One region of the Enterobacter sp. UPMP2060 genome, then DNA from elsewhere that is predicted to be linked to it. Evidence: predicted binding sites of a transcription regulator. Region 1 holds the regulator's gene; the other holds the start of a gene.
What was found. The regulator LexA, encoded in region 1, represses DNA repair genes until DNA is damaged. The targets are predictions, from matches to a motif close to TNCTGTATGTACATACAGNA.

Region 2: a site for LexA is predicted at 1,928-1,947, ahead of umuD (translesion error-prone DNA polymerase V autoproteolytic subunit). Genes of this name have one in related genera too.

The regions. Positions count from the first base shown of each region.
Region 1 covers NZ_JBSKJQ010000011.1:68,499-73,120, forward strand. The annotation lists gene ACWKXN_RS18465 (cupin domain-containing protein) at 1-302, opposite strand, end outside; gene zur (zinc uptake transcriptional repressor Zur) at 418-930, shown strand; gene ACWKXN_RS18475 (CsbD family protein) at 1,003-1,212, opposite strand; gene dinF (MATE family efflux transporter DinF) at 1,333-2,670, opposite strand; gene lexA (transcriptional repressor LexA) at 2,734-3,342, opposite strand; gene ACWKXN_RS18490 (diacylglycerol kinase) at 3,451-3,819, opposite strand; gene plsB (glycerol-3-phosphate 1-O-acyltransferase PlsB) at 3,974-4,622, shown strand, end outside.
Region 2 covers NZ_JBSKJQ010000001.1:834,862-839,483, forward strand. The annotation lists gene tcp (methyl-accepting chemotaxis citrate transducer) at 1-421, opposite strand, end outside; gene ACWKXN_RS04120 (aldo/keto reductase family oxidoreductase) at 566-1,432, shown strand; gene ACWKXN_RS04125 (hypothetical protein) at 1,478-1,678, opposite strand; gene umuD (translesion error-prone DNA polymerase V autoproteolytic subunit) at 1,966-2,400, shown strand; gene umuC (translesion error-prone DNA polymerase V subunit UmuC) at 2,384-3,646, shown strand; gene ACWKXN_RS04140 (hypothetical protein) at 3,659-3,928, opposite strand; gene ACWKXN_RS04145 (LysR family transcriptional regulator) at 4,012-4,622, opposite strand, start outside.

The DNA of each region.
Region 1 (4,622 bases):
ATACCGGTTCCGGCAGGAAACCCCACGCTGTCGCCCGGTTCAAGTTTCCATAAATAGCCATTGATCCACGCTTCTGGATGACCTTCGAGCACATAAACGAACTCTTCTTCATCGCTTTCCGCGTGCGGATAGGACGTCCTGCGCCCGGGCGGTAAACGCTCGTGATGGATACCAATGCGCCCGAGCCCAAGCTTGCGAGCCAACGGGGCGCCGATAGAAAAACGCTCATCGCTATCTGGATAGGTCGAATCATCCGCGCCTTCAACGTCGCGCCAGTGCCGAATACAGTCAGGTTTTTTCATTGGTTATTTCCCGGTTTGCAATGGGTCAGGTATAGCACAGACTGGCGGATCTCGGCGTTTTTACCAGAACATGATAAAGTGAGGGTTTTCCGTCCTATAACATCCGGGGTGCTAAATGGATAAGTCCACAAAAGAGCTGTTAGCGCAGGCCGAAAAGCTGTGTGCGCAACGCAATGTGCGCCTGACTCCGCAGCGCCTTGAAGTCTTACGTCTGATGAGCCTGCAGCAGGGTGCCATCAGCGCTTACGATCTGCTGGACCTGCTCCGCGAAAGCGAGCCGCAGGCGAAACCACCAACCGTGTATCGCGCCCTTGATTTCCTGCTGGAACAAGGATTCGTGCATAAAGTTGAGTCCACCAACAGCTACGTGTTGTGCCATCTGTTCGATCAGCCCACCCATACATCGGCGATGTTTATCTGCGACCGCTGCGGCGTGGTGAAAGAAGAGGCTGCGGAAGGCGTGGAAGATATTATGCATACGCTGGCGGCGAAAATGGGTTTTGCCCTGCGTCATAACGTGATTGAAGCGCACGGACTGTGCTCTGCCTGCGTGGAAGTGGAAGCCTGCCGCCATCAGGACGCATGTCAGCACGACCACTCTATTCTTGTGAAGAAAAAACCGCGTTAGCAGTAGTAAAAGCAAAGGCGGCTCATGGCCGCCCTCAGGGTGTACTTCCTTGTACTTGCGGGTATAGCCCGGTTACCAGCGGTAGTCGTTGCGTTTTTCCCAGTCGCCCACTTCTTTTTCCGCCTGGTCTTTTGCGTAGCCGTAACGCTCCTGGATTTTACCGACAAGCTGATCGCGTTTACCTTCAATGACGGTCATATCGTCATCGGTCAGCTTACCCCACTGTTCTTTCGCTTTACCCTTGAACTGCTTCCAGTTGCCGCCGATTTCGTCTTTATTCATCATCGTGTCCTCTTAGTTAAGCGTCGGGTCGTAACGTCCGTTACGTTCTTTTCTGCTGGACGTGATAATTATTGTAGTTAAGGATTCGGCAGTTGATTTGATATTCGGAATCTTTAACCGTCACGATATATCGTGACGTGAAGGGAACCAGGTATCGTTTTGCCAGTGGCGGTGCCAGATAAAAGCCAGCGATATCCCTCGCAGCGAGAGGAAAACGGCCAGGGCCAGCCACAAACCGTGATTACCCAGCCAGGGAAGCGTCAGCAGCGTCAGACCAAACCCGGCCGCCGCGACCGCCATGCTGTTACGCATTTCCGCTCCGCGCGTCGCACCAATAAACATGCCGTCCAGCAGATAACACCAGACGCCGACCACCGGTAAGATGACTTGCCAGATGAGATAGTGACTCGCCAGCTCGCGCAGCGCAGGAAGAGACGTAAGCAACGCGACAATTTGCTCACCAAAGCAGGCGTAAACCAGGCCGAACACCAGCGCCACCAGCCCAGACTGGCGGCAGGCTGCCCGCCAGACGTCCCTAAGCTGCCCGCTTTCGCGCGCCCCGTACGCCTGCCCGGAATGCGCTTCTACCGCATAGGCAAATCCGTCCAGCGCGTAGGCGGTAAAGGTCAGCAGCGTCATCAATACCGCGTTGACCGCGACGATTTCTGGCCCCTGTCGGGCCCCGAAAACCGTCAGCGCGCCGAAGCAGAGCTGAAGCAGCAGCGAGCGCAGCATGATGTCACGATTGAGCGCCAGCAGCTTACGGATATTGCCGCGCCATGCGGTTTTGAGCAGCGCCAGGGAGATCCCGCGCATCGCCAGCACGCGCCAGACCATCCACAGACCGATAATCAAGGTTCCGTATTCGGCAATCGCCGTCGCCAGCGCCGCGCCCTGCACGTTCATATGCAGGCCCATTACCAGCCAGACATCCAGCACAATGTTGAGAAGGTTGCCTGCCACCAGCAAAATCACTGGCGCACGGGCGTACTGCACGCCCAGTAGCCACCCCAGCAGAACCAGGTTTGCCAGCGAGGCGGGCGCGCTGAGCCAGCGAATTTCAAGGAAACGGCGCGCCTGAGCCAGTACCGCCTCGCTGCCGCCGACAACATGGAGCGCAAGGTCGATCAGGGGCGTACGTAATAAAACGATTAACACTCCCGCGCCAAGCGCAAGGATCAGCGGCTGGACCAGCGCGCGCGCCAGACGCAGCGGATCTTTTGCACCATAAGCCTGTGCCGTGAGCCCGGTGGTGCTCATGCGCAAAAAGAGCAGCAGCATAAACAGGAAGCTGGTTGCCGTCGCGCCAATCGCCACGCCGCCAAGATAAACAGGCGAATCAAGATGACCAATAACGGCAGTATCGACCAGCCCCAGCAAGGGCACGGTGATATTGGAGAAAATCATCGGCAGAGCGAGACGCCACAATGCCTTATCTGATTCCGTCAGCAGTGACATGAAAAATACCGGGAGTGGAGAATGAAGCAGGCTACAGCGGCGCCATAGCCTGTCAGGAAGAGATTACAGCCATTCACCGTTGCGAATGACCCCAACCGCCAGTCCTTCGATAGAGAAGTTGTGTTCGCGGAGATCGACCACAATCGGGGAGAACTCGTTGTTTTCAGGCAGCAGCTGAACGGTGTTACCCTGTTTTTTCAGACGCTTGACGGTAACTTCATCATCAATGCGCGCGACAACTACCTGGCCGTTACGCACATCCTGCGTTTTGTGCACCGCAAGCAGATCGCCATCAAGAATACCGATGTCTTTCATCGACATACCGCTAACGCGCAGCAGGAAATCTGCGCTCGGTTTGAACATGCCAGGATCGACCTGGTAGTGGCCTTCAATATGTTGCTGTGCCAGTAAAGGCTCACCGGCGGCAACACGGCCTATCAGCGGAATGCCCGTCTCTTCTTCCACCAGCAGGCGGATACCGCGTGACGCGCCTGAAACAATCTCAATCACGCCTTTACGCGCCAGCGCTTTCAGGTGTTCTTCGGCAGCATTCGGAGAACGGAAGCCCAGACGCTGCGCGATTTCCGCACGCGTGGGTGGCATACCCGTCTGGCCGATATGATCCCGGATGAGATCAAACACCTCTTGCTGCCTGGTCGTTAACGCTTTCATTCCGCCCCCTGGGTGTATATACAGTTATGCTGTGAGTATATACAGTCAAAGGCGATTTTGGAACCAAAAACTGCACAAAAAACCAGGGACTTAATTATTCCTCGAGGCTCATCGGAAATGCGACCAAAGCAGCGTGACCCAGGTGATAACGGCAGTGATAATCGCCAGCAACACGGCAGCAGAGCCCATGTCTTTTGCGCGGCCAGAAAGCTCGTGGAAATCTGAACCAATGCGATCAACAACGGCTTCAATAGCGCTATTAAGAATTTCCACTATCATCACCAGAAGCACGGAACCGATTAGAAGTACGCGGGTAATAGCATCAACATCAAGGAAACAGGCGATGATCACCGCGATGATAGCGGCGACGCCCTCCTGGCGAAAGGCGGCTTCGTTGATCCACGCGGCACGGAAACCTTTCCATGAATAGCCGGCGGCTTTGATGATACGCGTTAACCCAGTGGTATTATTGGCCATTAAAAGAACCTTTTATGAAAAAAAGCGTCAGTAACAGGAACTGTAGCGCGTTTCGCTACAGCCTGAAGTATGACGGGTAACAACAGAAATTTTGCGCGCTTTCTGTTATCCTTGCGCCGCAATTGCATTATTAACCAGAGGCTTTACATCGTTTATGTCCGGCTGGCCACGAATTTACTACAAATTACTTAATTTACCATTAAGCATCCTGGTAAAAAGCAAGTCTATCCCAGCAGAACCCGCGCTGGAATTGGGGCTCGATACCTCGCGTCCTATTATGTACGTTTTGCCTTATAACTCGAAGGCAGACTTACTGACGCTTCGCGCCCAGTGTCTGGCGCATGACTTACCGGACCCGCTTGAACCGCTTGAAGTTGACGGTACGCTGCTGCCGCGCTACGTGTTCATTCACGGTGGACCGCGCGTGTTTACCTACTACACGCCAAAAGAAGAGTCCATCAAGCTGTTCCACGACTATCTTGACCTGCACCGCAGCAACCCCGATCTGGATGTGCAGATGGTGCCGGTGTCGGTGATGTTTGGTCGTCGTCCGGGCCGTGAAAAAGGTGAAGAGAACCCGCCGCTGCGCATGCTTAACGGCATCCAGAAGTTCTTCGCGGTCTCCTGGCTGGGACGCGACAGCTTTGTGCGTTTCTCCCCTTCCGTTTCGCTGCGTCGTATGGCGGACGAGCACGGTACCGACAAGATCATCGCGCAAAAACTGGCGCGCGTGGCGCGTATGCACTTCGCGCGCCAGCGCCTCGCTGCCGTAGGGCCGCGTCTCCCGGCGCGTCAGGATCTGT
Region 2 (4,622 bases), on a different contig from region 1:
CAATCGATAAGCGCATCACTTCGTGCATCTGGTTCCAGGACTTCTGCATCTCGTCGGTTAATGCCGCCTCCTGGCCGTTAACCTGCGGCAGCTTCTGCCACTCTTTGTTATAGGCTTCGGCTTTTGCCAGCGAGTCGGCTGCGGTGCCAAGCAGTTTATTGATCGCCGCAAGGGAAGCCGGGTCGCGCTGGTTTTTCAGGTAGCGGATCGCCACGCGGGTGACGGTGACGCGCGTTTTCACCAGCGTGTTCACGCTGTCGCTCAGGCTTTCCTGCTGGGCATTGAGCACGCCGGAATTCTGGAAGTTATGGCGATCGTTGCTGACGGCAGAGTAGAACAACCCTCCCGTGACAACTTGCAACAGACAGAATATGGTGAGGGCAAAGATAATACCGGTAATCACGTGCAAATTTTTCAGCATAGCGGTCGTCCGTTAGAAAGGATGCAGAGGTACACCAATACTATCGTCGTATAGAATTTAAACTTTAATTTAACTCGCGCTTAACTAAGGGCTCCGGTGAGGAACCTGTTGTAAATCCGGATCATTTTTATGAGGAAGGTTAACATGAGCAGCATTGATAAAAGCGGGACGTACGCGCTCGGGACGCGGACGGTAAAACGACTGGGCTACGGTGCGATGCAGCTCGCCGGGCCGGGCGTCTTTGGTCCACCGAAGGATAAGCAGGCCGCGCTGGACGTGCTGCGCGAAGCGGTGGCGGCGGGGGTGAACCACATTGATACCAGTGATTTTTATGGTCCTCATGTCACTAACCAGCTGATCCGCGAGGCGCTTCACCCTTATCGGGACGATCTAACGCTCGTCACCAAGATTGGCGCCCGTCGCAACGACAAAGGTGCCTGGCTGCCGGCCTTTTCCGCGCAGGAACTGACCCAGGCGGTGCATGACAACCTGCGTAATCTGCAGCTGGACGTGCTGGACGTGGTGAATCTCAGAATCATGTTTAGCGCGCACGGGCCGGCGGAAGGGTCAATTGCTGAACCGCTCTCCACCCTGGCCGAATTACAGCAGCAGGGTCTGGTGCGTCATATTGGCCTGAGCAACGTCACGGCCACCCAGGTTGCGGAAGCCCAGAAAATGGTTCCGGTGGTGTGCGTGCAGAACATGTACAACATTGTGAACCGGGGTGACGACGCGCTGGTGGATCTGCTGGCGCAGCAGGGGATCGCGTATGTGCCGTTCTTCCCATTGGGAGGCTTTACGCCACTGCAATCTTCCGGGCTGAAGGCCGTCGCGGATTCACTGGGCGCAACGCCAATGCAGGTTGCGCTGGCATGGCTGCTGCAGCGTTCCCCGAATATTCTGCTGATCCCAGGCACCTCTTCCGTAGCGCATCTGCGGCAAAACCTCGCGGCGGGGGAGCTGCGTTTGCCGCCTGAAGCACTGGAAACGCTGAATTCGCTGAGGGATTAAAAGTGACACGCGCAAAGCCTGGAGGGTGCTTCCGGCTTTGCGCGCTTAGGCTCCTGTCTGACTTTTCTGCCTGTGAAGCGCTAACGCTTCCGCCACAATCTCCTGCTTGCTCTTACGCGTCTCAAAGGCGGTGGTTCTGATGTACTCCATCAGAACGGAATCGATGCGGGCGCTCAACATCCTGAGATCGGCCTCCTTTGCCAGACCGCGTGCAACACGCTTGTCTGGATAGTCACGGGCTGGCATGGAAAATATTCTCCAGTAAGTCTTGTTAATTCGTTCGGTAAAATATGCTTTTATCTGAATTAAAAGTCAATGTGTAGTTATTTAATAGTGATTTTATTTTTTATAAGTCATAATCTAGATGACTTTTATATGACTTGTGCTGTCAGGCCTGTTAACGGCGGGCAACGTTGCTAAATTAAAACCGCTCAAACTTCAACGCGTTTGGGTTCGCCTTTGGAAATGACCTTGATCCTTGTCCATAATCCGTAATACTGTATTTATATACAGTATCTGGCGAGAAAGGCATTATGGACACTCTCTTTTCTTATCACCCAAAACAAGCCATTGAATTACCTTTGTTTTTAGAACGCGTGGCCTGTGGTTTTCCCAGCCCGGCGCAGGATTATGTGGAGGATCGTCTCGATCTTAACCGGCTGGCAGTAAGACACCCCAGTGCGACCTATTTTATCAAGGTGAGTGGAGACTCCATGATTGGGGCGGGGATCGGCGACGGCGATCTGCTGGTGGTCGATCGTTCGTTAAATGCCGAACACGGGGATATCGTCGTGGCGTCGGTCGCCGGTGAGTTTACGGTGAAAGAGCTACAGACCCGTCCGGTTCTGAGACTTCTGCCGCATAATGCCCGCTATCAGCCGATTACCTTTCAGTCCGAAGAGGAGCTGCAGATCTTCGGCGTCGTCACCCACACCCTCAAAACGCATAAACATGTTCGCGCTGGTTGATGTGAATAGCTTTTACGCCTCCTGCGAGCGGGTATTCCGCCCCGATCTGCAGGGGAAACCCATCGTGGTGGTGTCCAATAACGACGGCTGCATCATTTCGCTGTCGCGGGAGGCAAAGCAGTTCGGCATAAAAATGGGTGAGCCGTATTTTAAATTCAAAGAAAAGCTATATCCGTCAAAAGTTTACGTCTTTAGCTCGAACTATGCGCTGTATGCCGATCTCAGCAGTCGGGTAATGCAAACGCTGACCGATCTCGCCCCGGCAATAGAGATTTACTCCATCGATGAGGCGTTCGTGAACGTTTCAGGGGTCAGCCACTGCCTGTCGCTGGAAGCGTTCGGTCACCAGATGCGCACGCAGGTCTTTAAAAATACGGGCCTAACCGTTGGCGTCGGTATTGCCCCGACCAAAACGCTGGCGAAGCTGGCCAACTATGCGGCGAAACGCTGGGCCAGCACAGGCGGCGTGGTCGATCTCTCAGGCCGCGAGCGGCAGCGTAAGCTGCTGGCAAAGGTTCCGGTAGAGGAGGTGTGGGGAGTAGGGCGGCGCATCACGAAAAAGCTCAATGCTATGGGGATCACCACGGCGCTGGAGCTGGCGGAAGCGTCGTCCTGGGTCATTCGCAAACATTTCAACGTGGTACTGGAGCGGACGGCCCGCGAGCTGCGCGGTGAGCCCTGTCTTGATCTGGAGGAGTTCACCCCCACCAAGCAGCAAATCATCTGTAGCCGTTCGTTTGGACACCGTATTACGCAGTACGAGGAGATGCACCAGGCCATTTGCGCCTACGCGGAACGCGCTGCGGAAAAACTGCGCGGCGAGCATCAATACTGTCGCTTTATCAGCGTGTTTGTGCGCACCAGCCCGCACGCGGACAACGAAATTTATTACGGCAATCAGGCTTCTGTCACCCTGATGACGCCTACCAATGACTCGCGCGATATCATCCGCGCCGCCACGGAGGCGCTGGGGCGTATATGGCTTGACGGATATCGCTATATGAAAGCCGGGGTCATGCTGGCGGACTTTTTCAGCAGCGGCGTCGCCCAGCTTAATTTGTTTGACGATAATCGCCTGCGCGCCAACAGCGCGGCGCTGATGGAGATGATGGACAGCCTGAATCATTCCGGCAAAGGGAAGATATGGTTTGCCGGGCAGGGTATTGAGAAATCCTGGGCGATGAAGCGTGAGATGCTGTCACCGGCCTATACGACGCGGTACGCCGATTTGCCGGTGGCGAGGTAGACGATCGTTGCGTTATTTCTTTTGCGTCAACCAGGTTGCCGCAGCCGTCAGCACGCCAATCCACGGCATTTGGCCCGCACCGGCCAGAAAGTTATGGCGATCGATCTCGTTATTTTTACGGATATCGGCAAGCCGAGTAAGCGCCTCTTTTTCATCCGCGGCGCCAATCTCCTCAAACTGTTTTTCAAACCCCTGAGCGATGAGCTGAGCGGCCGCATCGGTGTTTGCGCTCTCGATCGCAATGAGGTTCGGGCCTTTTTGGAAAAAACAGTAATCCGGCATAAGTGCTCCAGAAAGAGGAGGATACGGTAAAAACACTCTATTCCTGACGGTTAAAAAATGCACGTCATTTACGGCGGAAACAATCAATTTTTCTTTATTATTTCAGGCAGTAACTGCTCGATCACGCTGACGACCTTTCTGACGCGCTGCGGAATAAAGCGGGCGTCAGGATAGACGGCATAGAGGAAGCGATCGGGTAACCGCCAGTCGGGCAGCACCGGTACCAGCGTGCCCGCCTGCAGCGCCCTGGCCACGAGCGGTCGCTGCATGCCGCCGATACCCATGCCGGATTCCAGCGCCTGCAGCAGCGCGTCGCTGGTGTTGGCACGGAAAACGGTATTCACGTTGATCTCGACCGTTTCCTCGTCGGAAATCAGGCGCAGAGGGGCATCCAGCGGAACACCGCTGAACCGTACGTGTGGCAGCGTGGTCAGCTCGCTGACGGCGTGTACCGCCTGAAAACCGGGAGCGGCAAACAGCGCGGCTTCAATACGCGCCAGCACGCGAGCCGCGTGCGCTTGCGGAGGCTCACTGCTCAGCCGTATCGCGACATCCACGCCCTCCGTTACCAGATCGGCAAGGCGGTCATCCAGGGAAAGCATCAGCTGCAGTTCGGGATGCAGGCGCTGCAGCGCCAGCAGATGCGGCAAAACGATCTGCCCCAGGCCGCTCGGCAACTGGACATGGACGCGTC